2 regions of the Comamonas sp. E6 genome follow, and region 2 is predicted to be linked to the other one. Evidence: predicted binding sites of a transcription regulator. Region 2 holds the regulator's gene; the other holds the start of a gene.
What was found. Region 2 encodes sigma-54, which starts transcription at its own class of promoters, with help from an activator protein. Its sites were predicted from a motif close to TGGCANGNAANCTGCTTT; they were not measured.
Positions count from the first base shown of each region.

Region 1 (7,431 bases), 140 kb from region 2:
ATCATCGCCACGCGCAGCAGCAATATCGGCATGGGCGGACCGGCCATGATCGAGGGCGGCGGCCTGGGTGTCTTCCGTCCCGAGGAAGTCGGCCCCGCCAGCGTGCAGCATGCGAATGGCGTGATCGATATCCTGGTCGACGACGAGGCCCAGGCCGTGGCCGCGGCCAGGCACTATCTGTCCTTCTTCCAGGGGCGGGTCGAGCAATGGTCCGAGCCCGATCAGCGTCTGCTGCGCCAGGTCGTGCCCGAGAACCGCCTGCGTGCCTACGATACGCGCGCAGCCATGGCCGGGTTGGTGGACGAGGGCAGCCTGCTGATGCTGAGAACCGGCTTCGGCGCCGGCATCCACACGGCGCTGGCGCGCATCGAGGGGCGGCCCGTGGGACTGATAGCCAACAACCCGGGCCATCTGGGCGGCGCCATCGATGCCGATGCGGCCGACAAGGTGGCGCGTTTCATGCAGTTGTGCAATGCCCACGGCATCGCCATCGTCAGCCTGGTCGATACGCCCGGCTTCATGGTCGGGCCGGAGATCGAGAAAACCGCCCAGGTGCGCCATGTCAGCCGGCTGTTCGTCATGGCGGCCAAGCTGCGCGTCCCATACTTCAGCGTGGTGCTGCGCAAGGGCTATGGCCTGGGCGCCATGGGCATGACGGCGGGCAGCTTTCATGCGCCCATCTTCAATGTGGCCTGGCCCACGGGCGAGTTCGGCGCCATGGGCCTGGAAGGGGCTGTGCGGCTGGGCTTTCGCAAGGAGCTCGAAGCCCTGCCGGAGGGCGCGCAGCGCGAGGCGTTGTTCCAGAAGCTGCTGGCCCAGCAATACGCGCATGGCGAGGCCATGCACATGGCGGCCACGCTGGAAGTCGATGCCGTCATCGACCCTGCGGAGACCCGCGCCTGGCTGGTGCGCGGCCTGGCCGGTGCGCGACTGCGCGAGGAAGGCGGCCGCTTTGTGGACACATGGTAAACGCTGATGGGGGCATCGAGATTTCAGCGTTTAATCGGTTGAAATCTCCGATGTGCAAAGCGCTTGCAGCTCATGTTTTTGATATGAACTGCATACGCAAAACCATATTCCGGCTCATGCTAAGCTGAATGTCTTGCACCAGCGCCCCGGCGGCCCAACGTCTGCTCCGGGGTGTTTTTGACTGCCCAGTATTTGCGATTGGAGATATCCCATGCCCGGACTTTTGCCCGACGTTGATCCCGATGGCCTGCTCGAATTCTCGGTGGTCTACACCGATAGAGCGCTCAACCACATGTCCAAGAAGTTCGTGGGTGTGATGCAGGACATCCTGGGCATGCTCAAGGACGTCTATCACGCCAACACGGCCGTGCTGATTCCCGGCAGCGGCACCTTCGGCATGGAAGCCGTGGCGCGCCAGTTCGCCAATCGCGAGCGGGTGCTGATCGTGCGCAACGGCTGGTTCAGCTATCGCTGGACGCAGATCTTCGATGCCGATGCGGGCCTGGGTGGCGGCTCCGTGGTCTGCAAGGCGCGCAAGCAGGGCGAGGGCAGCCAGGATCCCTGGGCGCCATGCCCGGCAGCCGATGTGGCCGAGACCATTCGCGTGGAGCGTCCCAAAGTGGTGTTTGCCCCGCATGTAGAGACCGCCAGCGGCATCATGCTGCCCGATGAATACCTGCGTACCGTCGCCGACGCCGCGCACGAGGTTGGCGCGCTGTTCGTGCTGGACTGCGTGGCATCCGGCGCCATGTGGGTCGATATGGAAAAAACCGGCGTGGACGTGCTGATCTCGGCGCCGCAAAAGGGCTGGAGCAGCTCGCCTTGCTGCGCCATGGTCATGCTCTCGGCGCGCGCCCGCGAGGCCATAGAGCACACGCAGAGCTCCAGCTTCTCCTGCGACCTGAAGAAGTGGATGCAGATTGCCGAGGGCTACGAAAAAGGCCAGCACGCCTATCACACCACCATGCCCACGGACGCGCTGCTGCGCTTGCGCGACGTGATGCTGGAGACGCGCAAATACGGCTTTGCCAAGGTGCGCGAAGAACAGATGGAACTGGGTCGCAAGGTGCGCGAGCTGCTGCAGTTGCGCGGCTTCCCCAGCGTCGCGGCCGAGGGCTACAAGGCGCCTGGCGTGGTCGTGAGCTACACCACTGACGCGGAAATCCAGAGCGGCCGTGCCTTCCTCAAGGTGGGCTTGCAGACCGCCTCGGGCGTTCCGCTGCAATGCGATGAAGGCCCGGACTTCAAAACCTTCCGCATCGGCCTGTTCGGCCTGGACAAATGGCATGACTCGGATCGCTCCGTGGCGCATCTGTCCAAGGCACTGGACGATATCGGCATTGCCCGGACCTGAGTCAATGCAGCCGGCAGCATGGCTGCCATGACATCTTTTCGACCCGACTTCGTAATAAAGTCGGGTTTTGTTTATTCAGCGCATCCGATATGAAAAAAGCAGTCTCCGTGATCGGGTTTGTATTTGCTCTGGGCGCTGGCGCAGTGGTTCATGCTGCGCCAGTCACCACCGCCAGCGGGCTGATCTATGAAAGCCAGGTCGAAGGCAGCGGGCCCAGTCCCAAGGCGACGGACACCGTCAAGGTGCACTACCGCGGCTACTTTCCCGATACCGGCAAGGAGTTCGACAGCTCCTATGCACGCAAGCAGCCCATCGAGTTCCCGCTCACTGGCGTGATTCCCTGCTGGACCGAGGGCGTGCAGAAGATGAAAGTGGGCGGCAAGGCCAAGCTGACATGCCCTCCCGGCATAGCCTATGGCAGCCGTGGTGCAGGCCGTGCCGTTCCCCCCAATGCCACGCTGAACTTCGATGTGGAGCTGCTGGGCATCCAGGGCCGCTGATCAAGGCCTGTCGATCTCAAGCCGCTTGGCCAGGCGCTGCAGATTGGCTCGATCGAGCTGCAGCTCGCGCGCTGCGGCGGCCCAGCTGCCCCGGTGACGGGCCAGGCTGGAGCTGACCAGCTGGCGTTCATAGGCGCTGACGGCGGCGCGCAGACCGGCCTCGGGCGCAGCCGCCGGTGTGGCCGGGTCCATTGGGGCTGTAGCCTGTGCGGCGGCAGGCGCCTCGGCCCGCTCCCAGAGATCGGCAAGTCCCAGGGTCACGATGCGCAGCCTGGTTCCCGCGCGGCTGGCGCTGCCGTCATTGCGGCTCAGGGCCCTGAGCACGGCGCGGCTGATGCAGTGCTCGAGCTCGCGCACATTGCCGGGCCAGCTGCGATTGAGCAAGGCCGCCTGTGCGGCCGCATCCAGGCGCAGGCCGCCCAGCCTGAGCCTGGAGCGGTTCTCCTCGAGGAAATAGCCCGCCAACTGCAGCACGTCGCTGTCGCGCTCTCGCAGCGGCGGCACGGCGAGCGGATAGACATTGAGGCGGTGATAGAAGTCCGCGCGCATGCGCCCGGCGTGGACTTCCGCAGCCAGGTCACGGTTGGTGGCGGCGATCACGCGCACATCCACATGGTGCTCCCGGTCCGAGCCCAGGCGCTGCAGCTGGCCGCTTTGCAGCACGCGCAGCAGCTTGGCCTGCACGGGCAGCGACAGTTCGCCGACCTCGTCCAGGAACAGCGTGCCCTGATGTGCCTGTTCGAACTTGCCACTGCGCTCGCTCAGTGCTCCCGTGAAGGCCCCGCGCACATGGCCGAACAGCTCGCTCTCGACCAGGTTGTCGGGCAGGGCCGCGCAGTTGATGCTGATCATGGGCTTGTCGGCACGGCCCGACTGCGCATGCACGGCCTGGGCCACCAGCTCCTTGCCGGTGCCGGTTTCGCCGGTGACGAGCACGCAAAGATCGCTGGCTGCGACCAGGGCAATGTCTTTCTGCAGCTGGCGCATGACGGGGCTTGCGCCCTGCAGTCCGCGCTCCTGCGGCGCGGCGGGACTGGCCGAGCCGGTGGCGCCGCGCGCGAGCTGGGACAGCAGGTGCACGCGCTCGGCCGTGGCCACGGTGGCTGCGGCCAGATTGCTGAAGGCCTGCAGCATGGCCAGCGCCGCGGGGTCGGCGAACCGGCCCGGCTCCAGTGCGTCCAGCGTCAGCAGACCCCAGGGCAGGCCGCCCAGCTGCAGCACGCAGCCCATGCAGTCATGCACATGCAGCTCGCTGATGGCCTGGCCTTTGTGCGCCACCAGCCCGTCATAGGGATCGGGCAGGGGACTGTCGGGTTCAAAGCGCATGGCCTGGCCGGCCGCCAGCAACTGGGCAAAGCGCGGATGCTCGCCCAGGCGAAAGCGCCGGCCCAGCGTGTCCGGCATCAGGCCGTCGATTGCCATGGGGCGCAGCCATTCGCCTTCGAGCTTCAGCAGGGCTACGGCATCGGCGGGCAACAGGTTGCGCAGTGCGGCCAGCAGACGGCGCAGACGTTCGCGCTCGGACAGGTCCTGGGCCAGATCGGCGATCAGCGGGCTGACGGCGTTAAGAATGTGAGATGTTGTCATAACGACATCGGATGGTGTCAATGAGACAGCAATTGATGGATGTCATATTGACGCATGTTTTTGCAAGCCATTGTTCTGCAATGGTCTTGTTGCTGGCACGCCGTTTGCATTTATCTGCTCAAGCCTTGCAGCTGGCAAGGCAGCAACCAGGAGATTTGCATGCTTACCGAACGTCAACGCGAGATCGTCAAGGCCACCGTACCGCTGCTGGAAACCGGCGGCGAGGCCCTGATCACGCATTTCTACCAGACCATGCTGGGTGAGTATCCCGAGGTGCGCCCGCTGTTCAACCAGGCGCACCAGCAAAGCGGTGCTCAGCCGCGAGCATTGGCACATAGCGTGCTGATGTATGCCAAGAACATCGACCGACTGGAAAACCTGGGCAATCTGCCTGCGCAAATCATCAACAAGCATGTGGCGCTGCAGGTACAGGCCGAGCATTACCCCATCGTCGGTGCCTGCCTGCTGCGCGCCATTCGCGAGGTGCTGGGGGCAGAGATCGCCACGGATGAGGTGATCGCCGCCTGGGCCGCCGCCTATCAGCAGCTGGCCGATATCCTGATCGGTGCGGAGCGCGCGGTGTACGAGCAGACTGCGGCAGCCGAAGGCGGCTGGCGTGGTGCGCGTGCCTTCAAGCTGGTGCGCAAAGAGGCCGAAAGCGCCGAGATCACGTCCTTCTATCTGGAACCCGTGGACGGCGGCGCGGTGATTGCCCATCAGCCAGGCCAGTACATCGGCCTGCGCGTGGTAGTCGACGGCCTGGAGCAGCGCCGCAACTACTCGCTGTCGGCGCCTGCCAACGGCAAGAGCTATCGCATCAGCGTCAAGCGCGAGGCCGGCGGCAAGGTCTCCAACCATTTGCACGACCAGCTGCACGTGGGCGATACGCTGGAGCTGTTCCCGCCTGCCGGCCATTTCACCTTGCAGGCCAATGCCAAGCCCCTGGTGCTGATCAGCGGCGGTGTGGGCATCACGCCCACGCTGCCCATGCTGCAGGCCGCGCTGCCCACGGGGCGCGAGATCACCTTCATCCACTGCGCGCGTGATCGCGGCGTGCATGCCTTCCGCGAGAAGATCGATGCGCTGGCTAACAGCCACGAGCAGCTCACACGCCGCTATTGCTACGACCAGGCGGACGCGGGCGACGAGGTCGATGCCCAGGGCCTGCTGAGCACCGACCGACTGGCCCAGTGGCTGCCTGAGTCACGCGATGCCGATGTCTACTTCCTGGGCCCGCGCGGCTTCATGCGCAGCGTCAAGCAGTCGCTGCGCGAGCTGGGCGTGCCCGAGGCCCAGGTGCACTATGAGTTCTTCGGTCCTGCGGAAGCGCTGGCTTGAGCGAGCTGAATGCTATTGAATAAATAGCTTTATGCGCTTGGTGTGAAAGGGGTAGAGGCTGAAAAGGCTTGAACTCAAGTCTTCAGTCTCTTCCATGCACTATGGTGTGAATGATTTCCCTGCCATCCAGGATGCGGCTGACACCATTGAACCAGCGGCAGTCGGCGTGGATGTTGGCGTAGTGATCCATCCAATCCAGCGTGATGGGTGAAATGCAGACCAGACGCTGGCTCTGCAGACCAGCATCAAACACTTGTGCGCGGAACTGGCTCAGGTTGGCGGGGCAATCCATCTCTTGAGCAAAGCACTGCCATGCAGCATGCAAAGCCGTGGCGTCTGCTGTGCGCAATCGTGTTTCAGACTCGGAGGCTTCCGCGGGACTGGTTTGCCAGTCGCTGATTTGCCCCTGCTGCAAGGTGGCCTTGACGCAGTGCCCTGCATCGCCGAAGACCAGCGCTTGAGCATCGCTCAGGCTGTGTACATAGAGTCTGTTGGACTCTGGCACTTCTGCGGCAAAGCGTTGCAGCAGCGGTATGTCCATCCCTAAAACGAAGCTGCTGCAAAGCGCGGGCTGTACAGCGATGGCTTCGGGTCGCAGCACCTGCTGCACCCAGGTTTGCCAAGGCAGCGGAAGCCCGGGCATCAACCATCCCAGCTCGCCCTCCGTGATTCTGTGTCGCAGCCCGGCCTCTTGCCTTTGTCCATCGGCGATCTGGCTGCGAGAGTATGGCCGCACGGCATTCAGCTCACGCTTGAGCTGGCGCTTGTTCAGGCGTTGTGCGGCCACGGGGACTGGGTTTAGCGGTAATACGCCTCGACCGTACCCTTGATCTTGATCAACAGGGGCTTGCCCTTGCGGTCCAGGGTCTTGCCGGCGGGCACCTTGACCCAGCCCTCGCTCACGCAGTATTCCTCGACGTCAAAGCGGTCCTTGCCGTTGAAGCGGATGCCGATGTCGTGCTCGAACACGGCGGCCACATGGTGAGGGCTGCGAGGGTCGATGGACAGGTGATCGGGCAGTTCGGGGCGTTGTATGTCGGTCATATCGTGCGGATCCAAAAACGCCTATTGTCCTCTGCTTTGCTGGCTAGTCAGGTGAGCTCATGCCATGAGTCCCTGCTTTTCTTCCTTCGTGAAAACAAGCTGTTGGACTACTTTTGGCAATTCCTGGGGTTATTGACTGCCGCAAATGTTACCTGTGCGTGCGCCAGATGGCTGGTTCGGTTTTACATGTCTGCATGCAGTTTCCGCAGAGTCGCTGCTCATGTGTGTCGATGGTGACTTTTTGTGTCGGTTTGCGTTGTCACCCCGAGAGGCCCAAGGGAAGTTCGGGTTGATGAAAACCCGAATTGATAAGGCAGGAACAGCGTGAATGTCCAACTCTGTATGTGGATGTAGCGTAACGGCTGTACAGCCTGTTTGTTTGCCAAAGGCAACTTGGTTTTCAAAGTTTAAAAGCTATGAAAACGGTAGTCGAAGCTTCACTTCCAAACCGAAAAATGAGCTCTCCGAAACAGCGCCCCGAGCTTGTGCAGCCCGGCGCGCGCAACAAAGGAGAGTCTGATGGATACAGCCATCCGCACCAAGGCAGGCTTGGTTTTTCTGGGACCACTCACCACAGCCGTCCCTGAGTCAGAGCGATCTGTCTCCTATCAGGATCTGGATGCGCTGATGCACTCCGGT
Region 1 is NZ_BBXH01000012.1:36,215-43,645, reverse strand. It holds gene CSE6_RS11195 (carboxyl transferase domain-containing protein) at 1-969, shown strand, start outside; gene CSE6_RS11190 (aminotransferase class V-fold PLP-dependent enzyme) at 1,181-2,323, shown strand; gene CSE6_RS11185 (FKBP-type peptidyl-prolyl cis-trans isomerase) at 2,413-2,823, shown strand; gene norR (nitric oxide reductase transcriptional regulator NorR) at 2,824-4,410, opposite strand; gene hmpA (NO-inducible flavohemoprotein) at 4,570-5,748, shown strand; gene CSE6_RS11170 (hypothetical protein) at 5,831-6,535, opposite strand; gene CSE6_RS11165 (DUF3297 family protein) at 6,547-6,792, opposite strand; gene CSE6_RS11160 (hypothetical protein) at 7,312-7,431, shown strand, end outside.
Region 1: a site for sigma-54 is predicted at 4,504-4,521, ahead of hmpA (NO-inducible flavohemoprotein). Genes of this name have one in related genera too.

Region 2 (7,431 bases):
AAATTTTCCACGAACATGGAAACGTCCCGACGTAAGGCTTCAGATACGGAAGGGCGCAAAGCTCTGATCTGCCTTGTCATACTTTTCAGAAATGGAATCGCTATGACTTTGTGTGTGACCACAAATAGCCTACGGTGATGTGCAAGACCAGTAATGGTCCTGTGCAGAGCTCACCCGACAACGTACCCCCGCATAGCGGCAGAAACCACTCGCGAGAGTGATTTCTGGAGGCTGCCAGCAGAAAGGCGGTTAAGGGGCCAGGCTAATTCCGCATGGGCAACGTAAAGTGAATCGTCGTTCGAACCTGGGTGACCATTGAGGGGCCAAATCTGCTGATAGGCCACGACCAAAAGGTACGCTGAAGGCTGTGTCTGTTCTTGCTAGACACACGTCACCAACATTCAGCCCCGGGATAGATGAGTCCTAAACGGATAGACAGGAAGCGGCGCAAGCCGCCAACGTCGGTAGATTAGGGAACGTGGTAAGCCCCACCGTCCGCCAGCACGCGCAAGCGCGATGGCAGGGAAGTCGTAAGGCGACCTGTTGGATGAGGGGGTATGGGATAGTGGAAAAAGCGAATGGCTGCCTGTAATGGGTGGCATAAGGCATTTGTCCTAACGCGAAAGCGTGCCCACTTCCACTTGGTGCAACCGTCGCTCGCGACTGTTGGTGTTCATTTCATAGCCCAAAAGGGACGCATAGCCTCCCTTTTGGGAAGTCACGCGTCCTCCAAAGGGTCAAACCTGAAAGAGGAAAGCATGAGAGAAACAACTGTCTCCAGTAGTTCTGCGTCCTCACGCGAACCGCAAGACTGGCACGCCATTGATTGGCACCGGGTCGAGCAGTTCGTGAGAACGACGCAGCAACGCATAGCGAAGGCTACGCTGGAGAAAGACTGGCGCAGGGTGAAAGCCTTGCAACGGTCTTTAATCCACTCGTTTTCCGCCAGGGCTCTGGCAGTAAGACGAGTTACCGAAAACCAAGGCAAGCGAACGGCAGGTGTCGATCGCCAGCTTTGGGATTCTCCTGCCCTGAAACGGGTGGCAATTGGTCGGTTGAAACAGCAACGGGGATATAGAGCTAAACCGCTTCGGCGGGTCTACATCCCGAAGTCCAACGGAAAGGAGCGCCCTCTGGGCATTCCCACGATGTTGGATCGGGCCATGCAGGCGCTACACCTGCTTGGACTGGAACCTGTGGCGGAAACCACGAGCGATCTGAACAGCTACGGCTTTAGGAGGAATCGCTCGACGGCGGATGCCATGGGCCAGATAGTCGTCTGCACATCCAAGAGAGACTCTGCTCAGTGGGTGCTGGAGGCGGATATCCAAGGCTGTTTCGACCATATCAACCATGAGTGGCTGGTACGTCACGTTCCTATGAACAAGACAATCTTGCTCAAATGGTTGAAAGCCGGGGTAGTCCACCAGGGCCGCCTATCGCCAACCACAGAAGGGACGCCACAAGGCGGCATCATCTCGCCAACATTGGCGAACATGTGTCTGAACGGGCTGGAATCGGGCTTGATCGCATACCTTCGGGGGCGGTTTGGCGTGAAAAAGGCCGCGAAACTGAAAGTCAACGTGATCCGGTACGCCGACGACTTTGTGATCACGGGTAGCTCTCAAGAGCTGCTCGGGACAGAGGTTAGGCCTTGGATAGAAGCATTCCTCGCACAACGGGGTCTGCGCCTATCACTGGAAAAGACGAAGGTCACACACATAGACACCGGTTTCGATTTCCTGGGGTGGAACTTTCGCAAATACAAAGGGAAGTTTCTCAACAAACCAAGCAAGAAGAACGCGCAAGCGCTCTATCGCAAGGTCAGTGAAATCGTGAAGTCACACGTATCCATGAAGCAGGAGGATCTCATAGCCAAACTGAACCCAATCCTTCGGGGATGGGCGCAGTACCACCAACCGGTGGTGGCGAAGGAAACCTTCAGTCGGATGGACAGCCTGATCTACTGGCGCCTAGTGCGCTGGACGAGAAGACGACATCCGAATAAGTCCCTCCTCTGGTGCAAAAGCCGTTACTGGCGGCGCATCAAGGACAGGGATGAGTTCGCAGCAACCGTGAAAACGGCAGACGGCTCACTCACGACCAAATTGTTGAAGCTTGCTGATACAAAGATCGTGAGGCACGAAAAGATCAGAGGGAGTTACAACCCCTTTGACCCGGCTGATGAGGTTTATGGCGAAGACTTGAGGACGAAGCGCATGTTGAAAAATATGTCGTACCAGTACGAAACGTCGATGCTCTACATCTCACAGAACGGACGTTGCGCACTATGTGCGGAACCGTTGGAAGAAGGGGAACGCTGGCACGACCACCACATTGTTTACAAGGTGGCGGGTGGATCAGACAAACTCTCCAATCGGGTGCTACTGCACCCCGTCTGTCACAGGCGGTTGCATGCACTGGGTTTACAGGTAGCGAAACCGGCCTCTCAAGGGCTTAGCGTTCAATCAGGAAAAAACAATCCATCCTAGAATGGAGAGTATTGAAGATTGAACTTGTTGTGCTTGAGCCGGATGCGGTGAAAGTCGCAAGTCCGGTTCTTAGGGGGGGATGGTTCAGCAATGAACTGTCCCTACCCTCCAACGTGCCTTCCATGAAAAAAACACTCCTACCTCTTGCGCTGGCCTGCGCCCTGGCAGCAGCGACCGGCATTGTCCATGCCGAAAAAGCCGACAGCGCCAAGCCCATGAATATCGAGGCGGATGCGTTGCGTCATGACGAGCTGCAGCAGACCAGTGTCTTTACTGGCAATGTGGTGATGACCAAGGGCTCCATCGTGCTGCGCGGTGCTCAGCTCGATGTGCGGCAGGACGCCGAGGGCTATCAGTACGGTGTGATCAAGGCCGAGGCCGGCAAGCGAGCGTTCTTCCGCCAGAAGCGCGATACCGTGGCCGGTCAGCCCGAGGAGTTCATCGAGGGCGAAGGCGAAGTCATCGAGTACGACGGCAAGGCCGATATCGTCAAGTTCATCCGTCGTGGCGAGATGCGCCGCTACCGTGGCGGTCAGCTCAGCGATCAGGTCACGGGCTCCATCATCGTCTACAACAACATCACCGACGTCTATACCGTCGATGGCCAGAAGACCAGCGGCGGCCTGCCTAGCTCCTCCGTGGGACAGGGCGGCCGTGTGCGCGCCATCATGGCGCCCAAGGACGGCACGCCGGGGGCACAGCCCAAGCCTGCAACACCTGCCACGCAGCTGCGCCAGAGCATGACGCTGGGCGGCGAGAAAGCCGACGAGAAGAAATGAGCGAGCCGACTTTCTCCAGCAGCCGCAGCGGCGAGTCCGACAGCCGCCTGGAGGCCAAACATCTGGCCAAGTCCTACGGCAGCCGCAAGGTGGTCAAGGATGTGTCCCTGTCCGTGCAAAAAGGCGAGGTCGTCGGTCTGCTCGGCCCTAATGGAGCGGGCAAGACCACATCGTTCTACATGATCGTGGGCCTGGTGCGCAGCGACGGCGGCGAGATCTTCATCGACGGCCAGCCGGTGGGCGGCATGCCGATTCACCAGCGTTCGCGCCTGGGCCTGTCCTATCTGCCCCAGGAAGCCTCCATCTTTCGCAAGCTCAGCGTGGAAGACAATGTGCGCGCCGTGCTGGAGCTGCAAAAGGACGAGCAGGGCAAGGCGCTGACGCGCGACGAGATCGAAAAGCGCCTCACGGGCCTGCTGCAGGAGCTGCGCGTCGAGCATCTGCGCCAGTCGCCGGCGCTGGCGCTGTCAGGCGGTGAGCGCCGTCGCGTGGAAATTGCCCGCGCCCTGGCCACGCAACCGCGCTTTATTTTGCTTGACGAGCCTTTTGCCGGCATCGACCCGATCGCGGTGATCGAGATCCAGCGCATCATCGGCTTCCTCAAGGAGCGCGGCATCGGCGTGCTGATCACCGACCATAATGTGCGCGAGACGCTGGGCATCTGCGACCACGCCTTCATCATCAGCGACGGTCATGTGCTGGCCGAAGGCACGCCCGAGGAGATCGTGGAGAACGCCGATGTGCGCCGCGTCTATCTGGGCGAACATTTCAGGATGTGATGACCGCCACGCTCCCTCACTTTGTGCGGTCGCTGCCCCCAGAAGGGGCCCTGACCGGCTGCGCCGGGGTTTGCCTTGAGGTGGCCCGGCGGCAAACCCGTAGCACTGCGCGCGTTTGCAATGATTGTCTGGGGGCCGCGCCTCGATGAAGCCAGGTCTCTCGCTACGCGTTTCGCAGCATTTATCGCTTACGCCGCAGCTGCAGCAATCCATTCAGCTGCTGCAGCTTTCCACCCTGGAGCTGGCGCAGGAAGTCGAGCAGATGCTGGTCGACAACCCTTTTCTGGAACGTGCGGGCGATGAGGCCGAAACTGCGGGAGATGCTCCTGTAGATGTAGCTAATAGCGCCGGTGAATACAGTACTTCAGATAGTATTCATGCTGAAAGAGATGCATCGCAAGCGCAACAAGCTACTGAAACGGTAGCGGAGACATCAAACCCCGAAACCCCTGAAACGCTGAACTGGGAGGCCGAGGGCCTGGACGGTCAGGACGGGGAATGGGGTGGCGAATCCAGTAGCGAGTGGGATACGCCCTCGGCCAGCAGCTCCACGCGCAACCGCGATGGCGATGACGAAACCGATGCCATCGATCTGGCGCGCGAGCACCAGAGCCTGACCGACTTTCTCCATCGTCAGGCGCTGAGCCTGCATCTGGGCGCGGCGGACATGGCGGCGCTGCGCTTTCTCATCGAGTCGCTCAGCGACGACGGCTATCTCGAGGATTCCCTGCAGGAGCTGGCGCAAAGCCTGGCCGGCGACGACCTGGAAGAGCGCGAGGAGCTGGAGCAGCACTTTGTCATTGCGCTGAAGCTGCTGCAAAGCCTGGAGCCCGTGGGCGTGGGAGCGCGTGATCTGGCCGAGTGCCTGCAGCTGCAGCTGCGCGACCTGATCCGCACCGCCGAGGATGAGGGCACGACCGAGGCGCATATGAACCGGCTGCTGCTGGCGCAGGCCATCTGCGCTCAGCCCATGGACCTGCTGGCGCGGCGCGATCTGCGCAAGCTCACCAGTCTGTGCGGTGCGCGCGAGGAGCAACTGCGCGAGGCCATGGCCCTGATCGCCAGACTGGAGCCGCGTCCGGGGCGCCGCTTTGTCGACGTGGAACGCCATATCGTGGTGCCCGATGTCATCGTGCGCCCGGTGCGGGCCGGCTCGGGCCGGGTGGACTTCTCCGTGCAGCTCAACCCCGAGGTCATGCCGCGTCTGCGCGTGCATGACATCTATGCCAGCGTACTGCGCCGCCACAAGAACAGCGACGGCCATGCGGCGCTGCAGCAGCAACTGCAGGAGGCGCGCTGGTTCATCAAGAACATCCAGCAGCGCTTCGACACCATCTTGCGGGTCTCCGAAGCCATCGTGGAGCGGCAGAAGAACTTCTTTGTGCATGGCGAGCTGGCCATGCGACCGCTGGTGCTGCGCGATATCGCCGACACGCTGGGCCTGCACGAGTCCACCATCAGCCGTGTGACCACCGCCAAGTACATGGCCACGCCCCAGGGCACCTTCGAGCTCAAGTACTTCTTCGGTTCGGGCCTGGGCACGGAAACCGGCGGCAGCGCCTCCAGCACGGCCGTGCGTGCGCTGATCAAGCAGTTTGTCGATGCCGAAGATGCCAAGAAGCCGCTGTCGGACGCCAAGCTGGCCGATATGCTCAAAGAGCAGGGCATCGAGTGCGCGCGCCGCACCGTCGCCAAATACCGCGAGCAGCTCAAGATACCGACGACCACGCTGCGCAAGGCGCTGTAGGGCACCGCAGAAACAAGAAAGCCGCTGATGCATCGCACAGCGGCTTTCTTGCTCTGTCTTTAGGGCGGGAGCCTTGATAAGGCATTCCTCAAGCAAGGGGCAGCGAGCAAGAGCTGCCCTTGCGGCGATGCTGCCGTCCCCCTTGGGGGCGCCCGGCCAGGGGAAGGCGCGTAGCGCCTCAGGGGGTTATCAAGAAACCAACCACCAGATAAACCAGACCAGCACGCCAATCATCAGGCCGAACTTGAGGATCTTGTAGAAGGTCGGATTCCAGTCGCGGAAGGCGCGGCGGTACTTGCCCGCATAGAACGAGATCTTGAACAGCTTGCTGATCATGCCGCGCGGATCGCCCTCGTTGTTGGGCGAGCTGGCGGCGGCCACCACGTTCTTGCCCAGCCAGTGATTGAGCCACTGGGCAAAGCCATTGGTCATGGGGCGCTCCACATCGCAGAACAGCACGATGCGGTTGCCTTCGCTGCGGTTCTCGGCCCAGTGCATAAAGGTCTCGTCGAAGATCACGCCTTCACCTTCACGCCAGCTATAGGGCTGGCCGTCGACCTCGATCATGCAGCGGTCGTCGTTGGGGGCCAGCACGGCCAGGTGATAGCGCAGCGAGCCTGCATAGGGGTCGCGGTGCAGATTGAGCTTGGCGCCGGGCGGCAGCTCGGCAAACATGGCGGCCTTGACGCTGGGAATCGATTTCACCAGGGCCGTGGTCTTGGGGCACAGCTCCATGGCCGAAGGGTGGGCATCGCCGTACCACTTGAGATAGAAGCGCTTCCAGCCGGTCTTGAAGAAGGAGTTGAAGCCTGCGTCATCGTTATTGGCGGCGGCCTTGATCTGCATGTTCTTTTGCAGATTGACGGCTTCCTCGCGGATTTCACGCCAGTTGGCCTGCAGCGGCGCCAGCTCGGGGAAGGTGCTGGTGGGCAGATAGGGCGTGCGCGGCACCTTGCTGAACATCAGCATGAAGACGTTGAACGGCGCTGTGAACGTGGAGTGGTCAAACAATTGCTTGACCACCTTGTGGCGCACCTTGCCGCGCAGATGCATGTACAGCCCGCAGCCAAAGAAAAGCAGCACCAGTGCCAGAACGATTATTTTTGCCATAAGGGCCAATTTTACCGGGGGCACCCCGGCGGCCACCATGGGGGCAGGTCAAACAGAACCGGGGTAGGGGAATATCAAAAGCAATAGCTGCCGGCGCTTGACGGCCAGGCGCGGCAGCCGGTCAGGATCAGATACTCAAGGCAGAGCCAGCACGGCGCAGTTGCACAGATCCGCGCTCTCGAACACCGTTGTGTCGCCCGCTTTGAGGCCCGGCACGGGGAATAGCCGCACCGTCAGCGGCTTGTTGAGGCGAAAAGCCATGGTGCCCGTATCGCGCATGACGGCGGCGATCTGCTCGGCGCTGCTATCGCCCGGCACAGGCACGGTATCGAGGCCGATGCCGCAGACGCTGCTGTAGGTCAGCAGGGCGCGGATATCGAATTCGTCATTCAGACTGGCCTGGGCCAGGCCTTGGTCCTCGGTCACGGCCAGCATCAGGCCGCTGAAGCCGATCTGCGTCACGCCGTTGACTGATTTGAAGACGCGGGTCAGCAGGGCCGAGGCTTCCACCGTGCCGCTGGCGC
Region 2 is NZ_BBXH01000012.1:176,652-184,082, reverse strand. It holds gene ltrA (group II intron reverse transcriptase/maturase) at 759-2,492, shown strand; gene lptA (lipopolysaccharide transport periplasmic protein LptA) at 2,615-3,271, shown strand; gene lptB (LPS export ABC transporter ATP-binding protein) at 3,268-4,050, shown strand; gene CSE6_RS11880 (RNA polymerase factor sigma-54) at 4,196-5,797, shown strand; gene CSE6_RS11875 (aspartyl/asparaginyl beta-hydroxylase domain-containing protein) at 5,987-6,907, opposite strand; gene CSE6_RS11870 (DUF711 family protein) at 7,043-7,431, opposite strand, start outside.